Regions from separate parts of the Streptomyces sp. NPDC093801 genome, predicted to be linked through region 3. Evidence: riboswitches for the same ligand, from Rfam matches in the RefSeq annotation. Region 3 holds a riboswitch; each other region holds the start of a gene.
The links. A riboswitch is a leader RNA that binds a small molecule or an ion and turns the genes downstream of it on or off. The one in region 3 is predicted to bind cobalamin.
Positions count from the first base shown of each region.

Region 1: it holds a riboswitch for cobalamin, as region 3 does, so the genes downstream of both, AB0469_RS18990 (ribonucleoside-diphosphate reductase subunit alpha) here and AB0469_RS15895 (energy-coupling factor ABC transporter permease) in region 3, are expected to answer to the same signal.
Region 2: it holds a riboswitch for cobalamin, as region 3 does, so the genes downstream of both, metE (5-methyltetrahydropteroyltriglutamate--homocysteine S-methyltransferase) here and AB0469_RS15895 (energy-coupling factor ABC transporter permease) in region 3, are expected to answer to the same signal.

Region 1 is NZ_JBFBDP010000015.1:74,237-80,685, reverse strand. It holds gene AB0469_RS19005 (helix-turn-helix domain-containing protein) at 1-648, opposite strand, end outside; gene AB0469_RS19000 (hypothetical protein) at 623-838, shown strand; gene AB0469_RS18995 (ribonucleotide-diphosphate reductase subunit beta) at 849-1,865, opposite strand; gene AB0469_RS18990 (ribonucleoside-diphosphate reductase subunit alpha) at 1,865-4,255, opposite strand; cobalamin riboswitch at 4,402-4,536, opposite strand; gene AB0469_RS18985 (GNAT family N-acetyltransferase) at 4,592-5,089, opposite strand; gene AB0469_RS18980 (YbdD/YjiX family protein) at 5,230-5,430, opposite strand; gene AB0469_RS18975 (carbon starvation CstA family protein) at 5,427-6,449, opposite strand, start outside.
Region 2 is NZ_JBFBDP010000001.1:355,781-362,229, forward strand. It holds gene metE (5-methyltetrahydropteroyltriglutamate--homocysteine S-methyltransferase) at 14-2,338, opposite strand; cobalamin riboswitch at 2,518-2,666, opposite strand; gene AB0469_RS01660 (5'-nucleotidase) at 2,884-3,828, shown strand; gene AB0469_RS01665 (hypothetical protein) at 4,019-4,297, shown strand; gene AB0469_RS01670 (hypothetical protein) at 5,640-6,449, shown strand, end outside.
Region 3 is NZ_JBFBDP010000012.1:86,289-92,737, forward strand. It holds gene AB0469_RS15875 (L-serine ammonia-lyase) at 1-520, shown strand, start outside; gene AB0469_RS15880 (SsgA family sporulation/cell division regulator) at 697-1,104, shown strand; gene AB0469_RS15885 (hypothetical protein) at 1,197-1,712, shown strand; gene AB0469_RS15890 (flavodoxin family protein) at 1,722-2,432, opposite strand; cobalamin riboswitch at 2,523-2,752, shown strand; gene AB0469_RS15895 (energy-coupling factor ABC transporter permease) at 2,782-3,483, shown strand; gene AB0469_RS15900 (energy-coupling factor ABC transporter substrate-binding protein) at 3,480-3,827, shown strand; gene cbiQ (cobalt ECF transporter T component CbiQ) at 3,831-4,580, shown strand; gene AB0469_RS15910 (ATP-binding cassette domain-containing protein) at 4,577-5,398, shown strand; gene AB0469_RS15915 (PadR family transcriptional regulator) at 5,437-6,012, shown strand; gene AB0469_RS15920 (EF-hand domain-containing protein) at 6,069-6,281, opposite strand; gene AB0469_RS15925 (hypothetical protein) at 6,408-6,449, opposite strand, start outside.

The DNA.
Region 1 (6,449 bases), on a different contig from region 3:
CTGCTCGACGGTGATCTCCTCGTCCAGGTGCCGCGCCATCCAGCCGATCACCTCGCCGACCGCGTCGCAGCCGGTGCGCGGCAGCGGCCGCCGGATGAACTGGGCCTGGCCGCCGTCCCGGTGGGGCGGTACGACCATCCGCCGGGCGATGGTGTTGGCCACCTCGGCGCCGTGCGCCTGGCGGACCACGTGCAGGCAGGCGTCGATGCCCGAGGCCGTCCCGGCGGCGGTGACCACCGGCCCCTCGTCGACGTAGAGCACGTCCGGGTCGACCCGGGCGGCCGGATGGCGACGGACCAGCGCGGGGGCGTGCATCCAGTGGGTGGTGCAGCGCCGCCCGTCCAGCAGCCCGGCCGCACCGAGCACGAAGGCCCCGCTGCACACGCTGAGCACCCGCGCCCCGCGGTCCACGGCCCGGCGCAGGGCGTCGAGGAAGGGCTCGGGATAGTCCCGCACCGGCGCGGCGCGGTCGGCGGGCAGACAGATCAGATCGGCCTCCTCCAACCGCTCCAGCCCGTGCACCGGCGCGATCGCGAAGCCGACGTCCGCCATGGTCAGCGGCCCTTCCTCGGCCGCGCACACCGCGAAGTCGTACATCCGCCGTCCCGGCGATCTTGGAGTCATGAACACGTTCCTCGACCACCTCACCGTCCTCGCCGTCGTCGCCCTCCTCCTGGCCCCCTCCCTCTACGGCGCCCTCCACGACCGGCACGTCGACCGCCGGCTCAGGGCCGCGGCCCGGGAACGCCCGGGGGCGGACACCGGCCCCGGACATGCCGAACGCGAGGAGCCGGGACGCGCTCGTACGACGCGTCCCGGCATCCTCGCGCGGGGGTAGACCGTGGGGACTAGAAGTCCTCGTCCAGGTCGACGGTGCCCTCGACGGCCACCTGGTAGGCCGACGGGCGGCGCTCGAAGAAGTTCGTCAGCTCCTGGACGCCCTGGAGCTCCATGAACGAGAACGGGTTCTGCGAGCCGTACACCGGCGGGAAGCCGAGGCGGACCAGGCGCTGGTCGGCGACGCACTCCAGGTACTCGCGCATCGAGTCGGTGTTCATGCCCGGCAGGCCGTCACCGCACAGGTCGCGGCCGAACTGGAGCTCCGCCTCCACGGCCTCCTTCAGCATGTCGGTGACCTGCTGCTGGAGTTCGGCGTCGAAGAGCTCCGGCTCCTCCTTGCGGACGGTGTCGATGACCTCGAACGCGAAGCTCATGTGGGCGCTCTCGTCGCGGAAGACCCAGTTGGTGCCCGTCGCCAGGCCGTGCAGCAGGCCGCGCGAGCGGAACCAGTACACGTACGCGAAGGCGCCGTAGAAGAACAGGCCCTCGATGCAGGCGGCGAAGCAGATCAGGTTCAGCAGGAAGCGGCGGCGGTCGGCGGCCGTCTCCAGCTGGTCGATCTTCTCGACCGAGTCCATCCACTTGAAGCAGAACTGCGCCTTCTCACGGATCGACGGGATGTTCTCCACGGCCGCGAAGGCGGCCGCGCGGTCGTCCGGGTCGGGCAGGTAGGTGTCGAGCAGCGTCAGGTAGAACTGGACGTGCACGGCCTCCTCGAACAGCTGGCGCGACAGGTACAGGCGCGCCTCCGGGGAGTTGATGTGCTTGTACAGCGTCAGGACCAGGTTGTTCGCCACGATCGAGTCGCCCGTCGCGAAGAACGCGACCAGGCGGCCGATCATGTGCTGCTCGGCCGGCGTCAGCTTCGCGAGGTCGGCGACGTCGGAGTGGAGGTCGACCTCCTCCACCGTCCAGGTGTTCTTGATCGCGTCCCGGTAGCGCTCGTAGAAGTCCGGGTAGCGCATCGGGCGGAGCGTGAGCTCGAAGCCCGGGTCGAGGAGGTTCTTCTTCTCGGTGGAGCTCATTACTGGCAGGCCTCGCAGGACTCGGGGTTCTCAAGGGAGCAGGCCAGCGCCTCGGCGTCGAGGGCCTGCGGCAGCTGGGTGGGGGTGGCGACGGCCGGGACGGCCGCGCCGGAGGCCGCGCGGGCGATCTTCGTCGCCGGGCGCGAGCGCAGGTAGTACGTGGTCTTCAGGCCCTGCTTCCAGGCGTACGCGTACATCGAGCTGAGCTTGCCGATGGTGGGCGTCTCCAGGAACAGGTTCAGCGACTGGCTCTGGTCCAGGTACGGCGTACGGGCCGCCGCCATGTCGATCAGGCCGCGCTGCGGGATCTCCCACGCCGTGCGGTACAGCTCGCGGACCTCCTCCGGGATCCAGCCGAAGCCCTGGACGGAGCCGGAGGAGTCGCGCAGCGCCTCGCGGGTCTGCGCGTCCCACACGCCCAGCTTCTTGAGGTCCTCGACGAGGTAGCCGTTGACCTGGAGGAACTCACCGCTGAGGGTCTCGCGCTTGAAGAGGTTGGAGACCTGCGGCTCGATGCACTCGTACACGCCGGCGATCGAGGCGATGGTCGCCGTCGGGGCGATCGCGAGGAGCAGCGAGTTGCGCATGCCGGACTTCGCGATCCGGGCGCGCAGGGCGTCCCAGCGCTCGGGCCAGTGGCGCTCGGTCTCGTAGTGGTCCGGGTGCAGGACGCCCTGGGCGGTGCGGGTCTCGGCCCAGGCCGGGAGCGGGCCGCTGCGCTCGGCGAGGTCGCACGAGGCCTCGTACGCGGCGAGCATGATGCGCTCGGAGATCTTCGTGGAGAGGGCCTTCGCCGCGGCGGAGTCGAAGGGCAGGCGCAGCTTGAAGAAGACGTCCTGGAGGCCCATCGCGCCCAGGCCCACCGGACGCCACTTGGCGTTGGAGCGGCCGGCCTGCTCGGTCGGGTAGAAGTTGATGTCGACGACGCGGTCGAGGAAGGTCACGGCGGTGCGGACGGTCTCGTCCAGGCGCTCCCAGTCCATCTCCCCGTCGACGACGAACGCGCCGAGGTTGACGGAGCCGAGGTTGCAGACGGCCGTCTCGCCGTCGTTGGTGACCTCGATGATCTCGGTGCAGAGGTTGGAGGAGTGGACCACGGTGCCGGGCAGCGCGGTCTGGTTCGCCGTCCGGTTGGAGGCGTCCTTGAAGGTCATCCAGCCCTGGCCGGTCTGGGCGAGGGTGCGCATCATGCGGCCGTAGAGGTCACGGGCCGGCATGGTCTTCTTGGCGAGCCCGGCGGCCTCGGCCTTGACGTAGGCGGCGTCGAACTCCTCGCCGTACAGGTCCACCAGCTCGGGGACGTCGGACGGGGAGAACAGCGACCACTCGGCGTCGGCGTTCACGCGGCGCATGAACTCGTCCGGGATCCAGTGGGCGAGGTTGAGGTTGTGCGTGCGGCGCTGGTCCTCGCCGGTGTTGTCGCGGAGCTCCAGGAACTCCTCGATGTCCGCGTGCCAGGTCTCCAGGTAGACGGCGGCGGCGCCCTTGCGGCGGCCGCCCTGGTTCACGGCGGCGACGGAGGCGTCGAGGGTCTTCAGGAACGGCACGATGCCGTTGGAGTGGCCGTTGGTGCCGCGGATCAGCGAGCCGCGGGCACGGATGCGGGAGTAGGAGAGGCCGATGCCGCCGGCGTGCTTCGAGAGGCGGGCGACCTGGTGGTAGCGGTCGTAGATGGAGTCCAGCTCGTCCAGGGGGGAGTCGAGGAGGTAGCAGGAGGACATCTGCGGGTGGCGCGTGCCGGAGTTGAACAGCGTCGGGGAGGACGGCAGGTAGTCGAGGCGGCTCATCAGCCGGTACAGCGAGGCGACTTCCTCGACCGCGCGGACGCTGTCGTCCTCGGCGAGGCCGCAGGCCACGCGCAGCATGAAGTACTGCGGGGTCTCGATCACCTGACGGGTCAGCGGGTGGCGCAGCAGGTAGCGGCTGTGCAGGGTGCGCAGGCCGAAGAAGCCGAAGCGGTCGTCCGCGCCCTCGGCGAGGGCGAGCTCGACGAGGGAGTCCAGGCGGGCGGCGTGGGCGGCGACGAACTCGGCGGTGCGGTCGGCGATCAGGCCCTCGCGGTGGCCGACGGCGACGGACTCGGCGAAGGAGGTGGCGCCCTGTCCGGCGGCCTCGTCGGCCACGGCCAGGGTCAGCAGGCGGGCGGCGAGGCGGGAGTAGGCCGGGTCCTCGGAGATCAGGCCGGCCGCGGCCTCGGTGGCGAGCCCGCGCAGCTCGGCCTCGTCGGCGGCGGCGCTGCGGCCGCGCAGGGCGGCGGCGGCGACCCGGCCGGGGTCGGTGTCGGGGAGGTCGGCCGTGAGCTCGGTGAGGGTGCGCAGCAGCGCGGCCCCGGGACCTTCGGCTTCGGGGTGGTCGGACTCGGCGCGCGGTGCGGCGGGCGCGATGGTCACGGGGGAGCTCTCCCTCACTCGGCCCGGTCATCGGCGGAGCGGGCGCGAGCGGGCGCACGCGGGCGCGCGCACGAGAGCGCTCACCACCGCGTGGCGTCCACCGGCCCAACCGCGAGGCCCGGACGAATCGACACCCCGGCTCGGTCGATCCGGGGGGCACTGCCGGCAGGTCTTCGGACTCGCGGATACACCGTTCGGCGTACGTCACACCGTTGCGGGACAGTTCCGGATTCCCACCGGATTCCCCTGCGGCGGCAGCAGCCATGAGCATACATGTGGGGGCGACCCGATGCGGTAGCCCCCACATGTTGTGTCGGGTGCATGCGGAGCGTGTCGTCACAGCTCCATTCGGTACGTGAGCAGGGTCAGTGCGGGGAGGGGCGACCAGTCCCGTTCCGGGGTGCGGACGAAGCCGATCCGTTCGTAGATCCGCTGGGCTCCACGCATGGCCGGCTGCGTGGACAGCACCAGTGCGGTGACCCCGTCCAGGGCCCGGGCGCGGTCGGCGCAGGCGCGGACGAGGGCCTCCCCGACGCCCTGTCCGCGCGCCTCGGCGGCGACCGCGAGCATGCGGAACTCGGCGTCGTGCGGGCCGGCGATGTCGGCGAGCCGGCTGCCGGGTGCGGCGAAGGTCACTCCGCCGAGCACCTGTCCGTCCCGCACGGCGACGAGCACGTCCCCGTCGCCGGCCCGGCCGGCGACGTCGCGGAGCACGTCCAGGTAGTGGTCGTCGTCGTCGAGGTCCAGCAGCCCGTCGCCGCCGTAGGCCTGCGCGGTGATCGCGCCGAGCCGCGCGTATTCGTCTTCTCTTGCCGTCCTGATCTCGAAGTCCATGCCTGCGAGTGTGCGCCACGGGCGCCGCGCCCGGCGCCGTCGCCGGAAGGGCCGGGTGCGCCGGGAAAAGCCGGGAAAAGGCGGGAAAAGGCGGAGGGCCCCGTCGTCCGGTGGGGGACGGCGGGGCCCTTCTCGTGGGTTCAGCAGCAGCGGAAGCCCTCGCGGGGGTCCGCTTCGCGGGCGTCGGTGCGGGCGCGTTCGAAGGCGCGGCGGGTCAGGACCTCGGCCTCGGGGTCGTGGGTGCGGGCGTGGGCGACGTAGCGGTCGTAGGCGGCCTCGCCGGAGAACTCCCGGACGTAGTACCGCGCCTTCGCCAGCGCCCCGCGGACCGCGCCGCTCATGCGACCGGGTCCTTCACGCGGCCGCCGCCCCCGTCGAGGCCGGCCGCCGCGAGTTCGGTCTTCTCCTCGGCCGTCGCGATCAGCCCGGCCGGAGCGATGATCTTCGACTCGGTCCACGGCACCTCGGAGAGGCGGACGGAGCCCGGGTCGGAGACGGCCTTGACGCAGGTGCGGGCCGCGTCCAGCAGGACGATGACGATCAGGACGGCGAAGAGGGCCGAGAGGACCCCGTCGACCGTGGCGTTGGTGACCACGGTGTGCATCTCGTCCATGGTCTTGGCGGGCGGCAGCACCTTCCCGGCGTCGATGCCGGTCTGGTACTTGTCGCGCTGCGCGAAGAAGCCGATCTTCACGTCCTCCGAGAAGACCTTCTGGTAGCTCGCCGTCAGGGTGACGGCCACGTCCCACGCGAGCGGAACGCCCGTGACCCAGGCCCACTTGAGCCGGCCCGACTTGACGAGCAGCGTGGTGCACACGGCCAGCGCGACCGCGGCGAGCAGCTGGTTCGCGATGCCGAACAGCGGGAAGAGCTGGTTGATGCCGCCCAGCGGGTCCTTGACGCCGACCCACAGGAAGTAGCCCCAGCCGCCGACGACGACCACGCTGGCCAGCCAGACACCCGGCTTCCAGCTCACGTCCTTGAAGGACTTGTGCACGTTGCCCAGGGTGTCCTGGAGCATGAAGCGGCCCACGCGGGTGCCCGCGTCCACCGTCGTCAGGATGAACAGGGCCTCGAACATGATGGCGAAGTGGTACCAGAACGCCTTCATCCCGGCCCCGCCGACCACGGCGGAGAAGATCTCCGACATTCCGAGCGCGAACGTCGGCGCGCCGCCCGTCCGGGAGAGCAGGGTGGTCTCCTCCACGTCCTTGGCGGCCTGCGCGAGGGCGTCGGGGGAGATGGCGAAGCCGAAGTGGCCGACCGCCGCCGAGGCGCTCTGGACGGTGGTGCCGATGACCCCGGCGGGGGAGTTGACGCCGAAGAACAGGCCGGGCTCGATGATGCACGCGGCGATCAC
Region 2 (6,449 bases), on a different contig from region 3:
CTGTTCGTGCAGGTCAGGCGTGGTCGCGGGCAAGGCCGGCGCGGACCTCACGGGCAGCGACCACCAGGTTCTCCAGGGACGCACGGGTCTCGGGCCAGCCACGGGTCTTCAGCCCGCAGTCGGGGTTGACCCACAGCCGCTCGGCCGGAATGGCCTCCAGGCCCGTCCGCAGCAGAGCGGCCGCTTCCTCAGAACTGGGGACGCGCGGGGAGTGGATGTCCCACACGCCCGGCCCGGCCTGGCGGGGGTAGCCGTGGGCGGCCAGTTCCCGAGCGACCTGCATGTGCGAGCGGGCGGCCTCCAGGCTGATGACGTCCGCGTCGAGGTCGTCGATGGCCTGCACGATGTCGCCGAACTCGGCGTAGCACATGTGGGTGTGGATCTGGGTATCCGGCCGGACCCCGGAGGTCGTCAGGCGGAACGCCTCGGTGGCCCAGGCCAGGTAGTCGGCGTGGCCGGCGGCGCGCAGCGGCAGGGTCTCACGGAGAGCCGGCTCGTCGACCTGGATCACCGACGTCCCGGCCGCCTCCAGGTCGTTCACCTCGTCCCGCAGGGCGAGCGCGACCTGGCGGGCGGTGTCGCCCAGCGGCTGGTCGTCCCGCACGAAGGACCAGGCGAGCATGGTGACCGGCCCGGTCAGCATGCCCTTGACCGGCTTGGCCGTCAGGGACTGCGCGTACGAGGTCCAGCGGACGGTCATCGGATCGGGCCGGGAGACGTCCCCGGCCAGCACCGGCGGGCGGACGTAGCGGGTGCCGTAGGACTGGACCCAACCGTGCTGCGTGGCGAGGTAGCCGGTCAGCTGCTCCGCGAAGTACTGGACCATGTCGTTGCGTTCGGGCTCGCCGTGCACCAGGACGTCCAGACCGGTCTTCTCCTGGAAGGAGATCACCTCCTCGATCTCGCCCTTGATGCGGGCCTCGTACCCGGCCGGGTCGATCCGTCCGGCCCGCAGGTCGGCACGGGCCGCGCGCAGTTCGTCGGTCTGCGGGAACGAACCGATCGTGGTGGTCGGCAGCAGGGGCAGACCCAGATGGGCCCGCTGGGCGGCGGCGCGCTCGCCGTAGGGCTGGGCGCGGCGGCCGTCGGCGTCGGTGACGGCCGCGGTACGGGCGCGGACGGCCGGGTCGTGCGTGATGGGGGAGGCTGTCCGGGAGGCGAGGGCGGCCCGGTTGGCGGAGAGCTCACCGGCCACCGCCGCGGTGCCGGACCTGAGGCCCTTCGCGAGGGTCGCGATCTCGGCGGCCTTCTGCCGGGCGAAGGCGAGCCAGCGCACGATCTGCGGGTCGACGTCCCGTTCCGCGGCGGCGTCGAGCGGGACGTGCAGCAGGGAGCACGAGGCTGCCACGTCCACCCTGTCGGCCAGGCCGAGCAGGGTCCCGAGGGTGGTCAGGGACCTCTCCAGGTCGTTGACCCAGATGTTGCGGCCGTCCACGACCCCGGCGACCAGGCGCTTGCCGGGCAGTCCGCCCACGGCCGCGAGGTCGTCGAGCTGAGCGGCGGCCGGGCCGGTGAAGTCGAGGGCGAGGCCTTCGACGGGCGCCTTCGCCAGGACGGGCAGGGCCTCCCCGAGCCGGTCGAAGTAGGAGGCGACGAGCAGCTTGGGCCGGTCGGTGAGTGCGCCCAGGTCACGGTAGGCGCGGGCGGCCGCGTTGAGATCGGCCGGGGTGCGGTCCTGCACCAGGGCGGGCTCGTCCAGCTGCACCCACTCGGCGCCGGCGGCACGCAGGGCTGCCAGGACCTGGGCATATACGGGCAGGAGCCGGTCGAGCAGGGTCAACGGCTGGAAGTCCGCCGCCACGCCGGGTGCAGGCTTGGCCAGCAGCAGGTAGGTGACAGGACCGACCAGGACGGGACGGGCGGTGTGACCGAGGGCGAGGGCCTCTCCGAGCTCGGCGACCTGCTTCGCGGGGTCGGCGGTGAAGACGGTGTCCGGCCCCAGCTCGGGGACCAGGTAGTGGTAGTTGGTGTCGAACCACTTGGTCATCTCCAGCGGCGGCACGTCCTGTGTGCCCCGGGCCATCGCGAAGTAGCCGTCCAGTGGGTCGGCGGCGACCGCGGCCCGGTGGCGTGCGGGGACCGCGCCGACCATGACGGTGGTGTCCAGGACGTGGTCGTAGTACGAGAAGTCCCCGGTGGGTACTTCGGTGAGGCCGGCCGCGGCGAGTTGCTGCCAGGCGGTACGGCGCAGGCCGGCAGCGGTGGCGTGGAGGGCGTCGGCGGTGACGCGGCCCTTCCAGTAGCCCTCGATCGCCTTCTTCAGTTCACGGTTCCCGCCCTGACGGGGGTAGCCGTGGACGGTGGCACCTGCTGCCGCTGCTGCAGACTGGGTGGTCACGGAGATCTCCTTCGCGAGATGAATCCCTGAGATCCCGATGGGACACGTCAGGCACGAAGGGGTACCGGAAGCGGACGGCCCCGACCCCTACGGCCGGCCGTTCTCGCTCTGTACGCCGACCCGCCCACGAGGTCACCGGGATGTCCGCACACGGAATCGTCCGCGTGCGGGCAACGGGCAGGTCTTCGGACTCGCGGGCACGCAGGCCACTGGGCCGGCACCTACTGGCCGTCGCTTCCCAGGACCTCACGGTCCCAGTGCGTATGACGGCGGTCGTTCCCGCTCACCGCTGCGGGGCAGTCCCGGATTCCCACCGGGTTCCCTCTTACGACGCATCCCGCCTGGCGGACGGGGCGAACCAGCTGCCCGGCCAGCCTAGGCCGTGCGCCCGCTGGGCGACGACCGCCGTCCATTATTCGGACGAGCGAACGAGACACAGCCGCCCGGAGCGCAGCTGGTCACCGAGCAGAGATCGCACATGTTTTCGGCATATTCAAACAGGCGATAACCCTCTCAATGTTGCACGTGTGCCAGCAGGGGGCGAGATGAAGTACGACCTGTCCGACCGCCTCGTCATCGGGATCGCCTCGAGCGCCCTCTTCGACCTCACCGACTGCGACACGGTCTTCCGGGAACAGGGCGAGGACGCGTACCGGTCCTACCAAGAAGACCATGTGGACGACATCCTGACCAAGGGAGTGGCCTTCCCCTTCGTCCGGCGCCTGCTGTCGCTCAACGACCTCGCGGATCCCTCCGATCCACTGGTCGAGGTCATCATCCTGTCGCGCAACGACCCGGATACCGGACTCCGCGTCATGCGCTCCATCGCGGCGCACGGCCTGCACATCAGTCGGGCCGTCTTCCAGCAGGGCCGGCCGTCACACCGCTTCATGCCCGCCTTGAACATGTCCTTGTTCCTCTCGGCCAACGGATCCGATGTTCGGGAAGCGGTGACCGACGGAATGCCGGCGGGACACGTACTCGCGACGGAGCGGGTCGATGACGAAGCCGACCAGGAACTCCGCATCGCCTTCGACTTCGACGGCGTACTGGCCGGGGATTCCTCCGAGCAGGTCTTCCGCACGGTCGGCATCGAGGGGTTCCGCGCGTACGAGGTCCTCAATGTGACCACCCCTCACGACCCCGGACCCTTGAAAGAATTCCTTGCCGGCATCAACCGCATCCAGCGTCGCGAAGAGGAGGAGCGCCACAAGGATCCCGCCTACCAGCCCCGTCTCCGGGTGTCCCTGGTCACCGCCCGGGACGCCCCCGCACACGAACGTGCCGTGCGGAGCCTGAAGCAGTGGGGCCTGCGCGTCAACGACGCCTTCTTCCTCGGCGGCATCGACAAGGCCGCCGTGATGAGCGCCCTCGACCCGCACATCTTCTTCGACGACCAGGTCTCCCACCTGAACGGCACGGCACCGGCCACCCCGAGCGTCCACGTGCCGTTCGGAGTCGTCAACGCTCATCCGTCGGGGCCGGCATGAAACGCGGGCTGTTGCAGCCGGCTGCTGACGGCGGGTCGAGCCAGCTCAGGCAAAGCCTGCCTCGCGTCCGGGCGGCGTGGCTGTCAGTGGTTCCTGTCACGATCGGAGTTCGGACCATCGCATTGCACCGGGGGAATGGGCCGGATCAGAGCAGCGACCCTGCGTGGTCGCGTGAAGAGCGGAGGCCAGCATGCCCAACCGGTACGTAGGGCTCGCAGGCTTCGGCCAGCCACTGGATCTCACGAAGCATGACCTCGGAGTGGCCGGCGGGGCCGTCCTGCTCGAACAACTCCTCAGCGACCGACGGTTGCCCGTGCCTCTTCGCGGGCTCTCGTGCGCGGAGGTGTGCGAGGAGCGGGGCTTCATCGAGCCGATGTCGGTGTACCGGCGGCTTGGCAAGGTCGTCGCCGCCCACATGCGCAGCGCCGCCGAAGACCGGCACCACGGTGGCGGGGAGCAATCCGCGTGAGATTCAGGCCCGAAATGCGGCGGCCCGCCGGGCTGGCGTGCTGGCCTCACCTCCCGTCGGGCTCCCCACTCAATGATGTCGCGGTAGGGGGCATCGACGGAATCATCGTGCCGGCAGTACACCTGTCCCTGCGGCAATGCTTCACCGTCCCCAAGGCCGCGCCACTGCCTCTCGCTCGGCGGGGTGCGGTCGTCCGGCGAAATCAGCTCCTTGTTGCAAGCGCAATCCAGCTGGACCCGCCATCGGTAGTACCGGTCCGGGTCCGGCGCGAAGAACGGCCACAGCACGGGAGGAATCCCCCTGCGTCGCTCGGAATTGAATTCCTCGTACTCGCGCAGGACGGCCGTGCGCCGCTTTGCCCGGCCGGGAAGCCGGCGCGCTTCGGCGGCGGTCGCACACCTGCGGCAGGGTCGGTCACGTTCGAGTCCTCTCGCACAGCGAAACACTGCTGCCGACGCTAGAAACTCTGAGGTCGAACCGCTGCCGGAATAGCGATCGCTTCGCTTGAACGAAGGAGACGAGGCTGTCGCCGCTTCGCCGTCCGGTGGATGACTGCACCCGTGTCACCGGCAAGGACGGCCGGGCGCGACCCCAACGACGTCGGGTTCCACGCGACAAAGTCCGTGGTCACGACGCATCGGCACGCCATGCGCCAGCAACATGCGCGACCGCCGCCGGGTGTGCCTCCGTGGTCAGCCCCAGGGGCTGATGCTGACCATTTGCTGACCAAGAGCTCGTCATCACGCCGCTGACCTGCGGAAACGTCCAGATGTCAGATGTAGGACTTGAACATGGTGCGAAGCATGTTGGACTCCCGTAAGACAGCTCCCTGCCGGCTTTCTGCAGGTCAAGGGCGTCCTGCACTCTACACCGGCAGGCGTCTGATCGGAGATCCAAAGGAAAATCCACCGCCTCGGACGAGAAGACTCCTGGCCTGCACTTCCGTGGGCACGAGGCCGCTGTGACGCTGCCGGCCAGACTTCGCATCGGCCAGCCTCTTCGGAACATGGGGGGACTGATGCTGACCAGATGCTGACTTTCCTGACAACACGTCACGCGGATCGGAGGGGCACAGGCTGGCCCGCTTCCCCAGGGAGCACCTCAGGCTTGCCCACCGGGTGATGGAGCGACCGGGCACCGCGAGCCAGGTCGCACCCTCTGCATCCGGGGCCGGTTGCCGTATTGCCATGACGCAGTTCCACCAGTCCTTCGCTCGCTGCAGACGGTACTGGCCCAGTCGTCCGGAACCCGAACTGGATCCGGCTCAGCCACGCGCGCCCGCGCGAACGCCTGCCGGACCAACGGGCGCTTGCAGGCACGGTGGCGTCGATAGAGTCGGCTCGTGACGTACATAGTGACCCTCACCTCGGCCCAGATGGCCGAGAACGAATCCGACTGGCTCATCACAGAACGCTTTACAAAGGGGCTACCCACAGGGCTCGACACGTCCGATACCGGTACCCGGTTAGCGTTTCTGGTTTGCGACAACCGGACTTCTCCCACGAACAATAGCCGCGGCGAGTTTTCCGAACGCGGCCGCTTCATCACCTGGGTCGGATCGGTTCAGCGCTTCAACACCGTAGGACCGGTCGACAGCAGCATCACCATCGAGCCCATGCGCAGATGTCCGCGACTGGTGCCTCTGGACGGTCCCGACGGGATCTTGGCCTCCCTTTCATCGACGCATCGATCCCACGTGGAGCAGGCCCTCTCGGGAAGCGCGGGACACTTCGGCAAGAGAACCTGGCAGGCTCTCCAGGAAGCACTCCTGAGGCGTCACCCCGAGTTGGCCCCGTACATCGACTGGCTGCTCGCCAATCTCAACCCGATCCGCTTCGATACCGAGGACGCGGCGGACCGTGCGTGGCAGGAACAGAGAGACGCGGCTCAGTCCCTCACTCGTGTAACCGATTTCCCTTACTCTGCACTGTCGGCCTGGGGACGCCCCGCCTCACGGGACGCTCCTTACCTCGCGGGCCTGATCCCGGATCCTGTGGAGAACAGCCTTATCGACCACGACGTACGAGCCGGCCTGGGAGGCCAAAACCTGCTTTTCGACGACTGGCGACGCCTCAGTGGCGTGCGATGCGACATTCACGTGCTGGAAGACTCCACCGGACGCCGCCTCGAGGTCGTCAACGTAAATGCCACT
Region 3 (6,449 bases):
GACCGCCCCGACCAACGGCGCCGCGGGCGTCCTGCCGGCGGTCCTGCACTACTACGTGAACTTCGTGCCCGGCGCGGACGAGGACGGCGTGGTGCGCTTCCTGCTGGCCGCGGGCGCGATCGGCATGCTCTTCAAGGAGAACGCCTCCATCTCGGGCGCCGAGGTCGGCTGCCAGGGCGAGGTCGGCTCCGCCTGCTCCATGGCGGCCGGCGCCCTGGCCGAGGTGCTGGGCGGCTCCCCGGAGCAGGTCGAGAACGCGGCCGAGATCGGCATGGAGCACAACCTGGGCCTGACCTGCGACCCGGTCGGCGGCCTGGTGCAGATCCCGTGCATCGAGCGCAACGGCATGGCGGCCGTCAAGGCGGTCACGGCCGCCCGGATGGCGATGCGCGGCGACGGCAGCCACAAGGTCTCCCTGGACAAGGTCATCAAGACCATGAAGGAGACCGGCGCGGACATGAAGGTCAAGTACAAGGAGACCGCGCGCGGCGGCCTCGCGGTCAACGTCATCGAGTGCTGACCTGACCGACGCAGCGTGACGAGGGGCCCGGCGGGTGCGCCGGGCCCCTCCGCGCGTCCGGCGAAAGGGGTCCCAGGGCCCGCCCGGGTCGGGACCTTCGGCCCCCGGGTGAGGGGCGCTCGGTGCACTAGCGTGCTGCGGGGGGCGCTGTTACCCCGCGAAGAGAGGCAGCCGCCATGGCCATCACCGAACACCGTGTACTGCCGATGCGGCTGGAGGCCGCACCGACGGCGGTCCCCCTGGAGGGCGTCTTCGTCTACCGCACGGACCGGCCGTACGAGGTCGCCGTGGAGTTCCGGGGCGGCGGTGCGCGCATAGCCCGCTGGGTGTTCTCGCGGGAGCTGCTGATCGACGGGCAGACCTCCGCCACCGGGGAGGGCGACATACAGGTGTGGCCGCGCTGGACGGGCACCGAGCCGCGGGTCCTGCTGGCCCTGACCAACGGCGAGCACGGCTGCGTGGTCTCCGTGCGGGCCAAGGACCTGCGCGGGCTGTGCCGGCGGATGACCGAGCTGGTCCCGCGCGGGCAGGAGCACCGCCACTACGACCTGGACGCCGAGCTGAGCGCGCTGCTGACCTTCTGAGACCGCCGGGCCGCCCCGTGCAACCACACGGCCCCCGGGAATGTCCTACCGGATGACAGTCGGTTCCCGTCTCAGAGGATCGGGGGGACGCCATGCGTCACCACCCGCACCGCCGCCGGATCGTGGCCCTGGCCACGGGTGCCCTGCTCACCGCAGGGCTCGCGCTCGCCGCACCGGCCTCGGCCGCCGTCCCGGCGGCCGTCCGCTCCGCCACCCCGCTGGTCGTCAACGCCCGCTGGGGCGGTCACTGCACGTACGACCGGATCGTCGTCGACCTCCAGGGCTCCGTGCCCCCGTTCACCGTCACGCCCGTCTCCCAGCTGGTCTACGACGGGTCGGGCAAGCCCGTGCCGCTGCCCGGGAAGTACTTCCTGCAGATCCGCCTGCACCCCGCCGCCGGCCACGACGACGCGGGCAACAACGTCTACCTGGGGCCCAGGCTCCAGCAGATCGGCCTGAGCAAGCTCAAGGGCCTCGCCCTGACCGGCGACTACGAGGGGTACGTGACCTTCGGCGCCGCCTTCGAGACCAAGCCCGCCTACAGCACCTCCGTCCTGCACGCGCCCGAGCGGCTCGTGGTGGACGTGGCACACCCGGACACCTGCTGAGGACCCTCCCTAGCGGTGTTCCGGGTTCGGGAAGTCGAAACGGCAGCCGGCGTCCCACGCGGAGCGCTGGTTGCCGTGGGCGGGGACTCCACCGGCGCGCTTGAGGAGCGCCGCGAGGTGCATCAGGTTCCACGACATGAAGGTCGTGTTCCGGTTGGTGAAGTCGTTCTCGGGGCCGCCGGAGCCCGGGTCCAGGTACGAGGGACCCGGCCCCGCCTCGCCGATCCAGCCCGCGTCGGCCTGCGGCGGGACGGCGTAGCCCAGGTGCTGGAGGCTGTAGAGGACGTTCATGGCGCAGTGTTTGACGCCGTCCTCGTTGCCGGTGATCAGCGCCCCGCCGACCCGTCCGTAGTACGCGTACTGGCCCTTGTCGTTCAGCAGCGAGGAGCAGGCGTAGAGCCGCTCGATGACCTGCTTCATGACGGAGCTGTTGTCGCCGAGCCAGATCGGGCCGCAGAGCACGAGGATGTCGGCGTCCATGATCTGGCTGTAGAGCACCGGCCACTGGTCGCTCTCCCAGCCGTGGTCGGTCATGTCGGGCCAGACGCCGGTGGCGATGTCGTGGTCGACGGCGCGGATCAGCGAGGTCCGGGCCCCCGCGGACTCCATGACGGCGCGGCTCTTGGAGATCAGCCCCTCGGTGTTGCTGGTCTCGGGCGAGCGCTTGAGGGTGCAGTTGACGAAGACGGCGGACAGGTCGGAGTAGTCGAAGTCGGGCACGCCCCCACCCTGCGGGCCGGCCGCCGGCCCCGCCAGCGCTCGGCGCCCGTCCGGGGGAGGAAACGGAATTCGGCCATCCGATCGGCCGGATCGGTCCGGGTTGATACCGGTCCGTGCGGACGACTAGGGTCAGCTGGCCTTGGTGTTCGGGAAACCGGTGGAAAACCGGTGCGGCCCTCGCCACTGTGATCGGGAAGTCCAGCTCCACCCCCTTGCGGGAGCCACTGGGACCGCACGGGAGACCGTACGGACCCGGGAAGGCGGAGCCGGGGCGGCAGTACCCGTCAGCCAGGAGACCGGCCGGGGCGCGTACGTCCATCCACGAGGTGCTGGAGAGGTCTCCCAACTCATGCACATAGCCGAGGGGTTCCTGCCCCCGCTGCACGCGGCCGCCTGGGGCGCCGCGTCCGCCCCGTTCGTCGTCCACGGGGTCCGCGCCCTGACCCGCGAGGTGAAGTCCCACCCGGAGAGCACGCTGCTCCTCGGCGCGTCGGGAGCCTTCACGTTCGTCCTGTCCGCCCTGAAGATCCCCTCGGTCACGGGCAGTTGCTCGCACCCCACCGGGACCGGGCTCGGGGCCATCCTGTTCCGGCCGCCCGTCATGGCGGTGCTCGGCACGATCACCCTGCTGTTCCAGGCGCTGCTGCTGGCGCACGGCGGCCTCACCACCCTCGGCGCCAACGTCTTCTCGATGGCGATCGCCGGGCCCTGGGCCGGGTACGCGGCCTACAGGCTGCTGCGGAAGTCCGGTGCGCCGCTGATGGTCACGGTCTTCTTCGGGGCCTTCTTCGCCGACCTGGTCACCTACTGCGTGACCTCGGTCCAGCTGGCCCTGGCCTTCCCGGACCCGGCGAGCGGGTTCCTGGGCTCCCTGGAGAAGTTCGCGGGCATCTTCGCCCTCACCCAGATCCCGCTCGCGGTCAGCGAGGGGCTGCTGACGGTGCTCGTGATGCGGCTGCTGATGCAGTCGAGCAGGTCGGACCTGGTCCGGCTCGGGGTCGCGAAGCTGACCGGCGGCGAGCGGACCGGGCAGGAGGCGACCGCCCGATGAACAGGAACGCCAAGATCAACAGCCTGTTGCTGCTCCTGGTGGCGGCGCTGGCCGTGCTGCCGCTCGCACTGGGGCTCGGCGAGGGCAAGGAGGAGCCCTTCACGGGCGCCGACGCCCAGGCGGAGTCGGCCATCACCGAGCTGAAGCCGGACTACGAGCCCTGGTTCTCCCCGCTGTACGAACCCCCCTCGGGCGAGATCGAGTCCGCGCTGTTCGCCCTCCAGGCGGCCCTGGGCGCGGGCGTGCTCGCGTACTACTTCGGGGTCCGCAGGGGCCGCCGCCAGGGCGCGGCGCAGGCCCTCGCGCAGGCGCAGGCCCCCGCCGAGCCCACGCGGGAGCCGTAGCCGGTGCTGCCCATCGACGTCGCGGCGCACAGCAGCCGCTGGCGCGGCCGCCATCCACTGGAGAAGGCCCTCCTGGGGTTCGGGCTGACCGTCACCGCGGTGTGCCTGCCCCCGTGGCCCGGCGGGCCGCTGGTGGCCGCCGCGACCCTGGCCGTGCTGCTGGGGCCCGCCGGGGTGGCCGGACGGCAGCTGTGGCGGGCCTTCCGGGTCCCGCTGGGGTTCTGCGTCACCGGGGCGCTGCCGCTGCTGGTGTCGGTGGGCGGCCCGGACGGGTTCCTCGCGCCCGCCCCGGACGGGCCCCGGCACGCGCTGGACCTGCTGCTGCGCACCTCGGCCGCCTCCCTCGGGGTGCTGCTGTTCGCCTTCACCACACCGGTCTCGGACGTGCTGCCCCGGCTGGTGCGGGCCGGGGTGCCCGCGCCCGTGGTCGACGTGGCCCTCGTCATGTACCGGATCGGCTTCCTGCTGCTGGACTCCCTGGCGCAGGTCCGCCGGGCCCAGGCGGCCCGGCTCGGACAGGCCGGGCGGGCGGCCGCCTGGCGCTCGGTGGCCGGGCTCGCGGCGACCTCGTTCGTCCGGGCCTTCGACCGCGCCGCCCGGCTCCAGAAGGGGCTGGGGGGGCGCGGCTACGACGGCGCGCTGCGGGTGCTGGTCCCGCCGGCGGCGCTGTCCCGGCGGTTCCTGGCGGCCGCCGCCGCCCTGCTGGCCGTCCTGGTCGCGGGGACCCTCGTACTGAAGGAGCTGGGGCTGTGACCCCGTTGGTGGAGCTGGTCGGCGCCGGGTACGCGTACGAGGACGGGCCGGCCGTGCTGTCGGGCGTGGACTTCGCCATCGCCGAGGGGCGGGCGCTGGTGCTGCTGGGCCGCAACGGCAGCGGCAAGACCACGCTGATGCGGCTGCTGAGCGGCGGCCTGCGGCCGGGATCGGGCACGCTGCGGCTGGAGGGCGAGGAGGTGGCGTACGGCCGGCGGGGGCTGATCCGGCTGCGCACCACCGTCCAGCTGGTGGTGCAGGATCCCGACGACCAGCTCTTCGCGGCCTCCGTGGAGCAGGACGTGTCCTTCGGCCCGATGAACCTGGGCCTGCCCGAGGCGGAGGTCCGGGCGCGGGTGGACTCCGCGCTGGCCGCGCTGGACATCACCGCGCTGCGGGACCGTCCCACGCACCTGCTGTCGTACGGGCAGCGCAAGCGGGCGGCGATCGCGGGCGCGGTGGCGATGGCCCCACGGGTGCTGATCCTGGACGAGCCGACCGCGGGCCTCGACCCGGACGGGCAGGAGCGCCTGCTGGACGTCCTGGCGGGGCTGCGGGCTGCGGGGACCACGGTGGTGATGGCCACCCACGACGTGGACCTGGCCGTGCGGTGGGCCGACGACGCGGCGGTGCTCACGCCTTCGGGGATCCGGGTGGGAGCGGCCGGCGTCCTGCTGTCCGACCCCGAGCTGCTGGCGTCGGCGGGGCTGCGTCAGGCGTGGTCCCCCGCGGTGACGGCGTTCCTGCGCGCGCACGGCTTCCTGGACGCGGGTGCGCCGGGGCCGCGCGTGCCGGAGAGCCTGGCCGCGCTGGGCTGAGCGGGGTCGGGACGATCGCCCACACCTACCATGGCGGCATGTCGCTGCCCCATGCCATCCTCACCGCGCTGTTGGAGAAGCCCTCGTCGGGGCTGGAGCTGACGCGGCGGTTCGACAAGTCGATCGGCTACTTCTGGTCCGCGACGCACCAGCAGATCTACCGGGAGCTCGGGCGGCTGGAGGAGGCGGGGCTGATCCGGGCGCTGCCCAGCGAGGTGCCGGTGCGCGGGCAGAAGAAGGAGTACGAGGTGCTGCCGGACGGCAGTGCCGAGCTGGCCCGGTGGGTGGACGAGCGGCAGGATCCCAAGCCGATGCGGGACGCGCTGCTGCTGCGGATCCGGGCGGCGGCCGTGGTCGGGCCGCAGGGGCTGGCCGCGGAGCTGCGGCGGCACCTGGAGCTGCACCGGGCGCAGCTGGCGGAGTACGAGGCCATCGAGGCGAAGGACTTCCCGCCGGGGCGCGACGCGGACCCGGACCGGCTGCGCCGGCTGGTGCTGCACGGCGGGATCGCCCTGGAGGGCTTCTGGCTCGGCTGGCTGGAGGAGGCCCTCGGCGAGGTCGAGGACATGACCCGTCCCGGCGCGGGAGGGGACGGACCGCCGGCCGGCGCCTGACGCGCCCCCGCCCCGGCGGGCGGGGCGGAGGCGGGCGCGGGGCCGTCGGCGGGCCCTTACTTGTTCAGGTCGGCCCAGAACTCGTCGAAGCTCAGCAGCTTGTCGCCGTTGATGTCCTTGGCCGCGATGATCGCGTCGGCGATCGCGGGGGTGACGAAGTGGTCCCCCATCGCCTTCATGGCCGCGCTGTACTCGTCGGCCGTGATGACGCCGTCGCCGTTCGCGTCGAACCGGTCGAACGTCTCGCGTGCCTTGTCGATGTCCGCCACTGGGGCCACCCCTTCCTGGTGCTTGTTGACCGGCTCAGGGTAGCCGCACCGGGGGCGGGTCCCGCCCACGGGTCCCGGGAGCCGTCCGGCCCCGGGACACCGTCGCGTTCCCGCGCGGCGGGCCGGCTAGCGGAAGATCCCGGTGTGGCCGAGGGAGTAGCGGCCGGG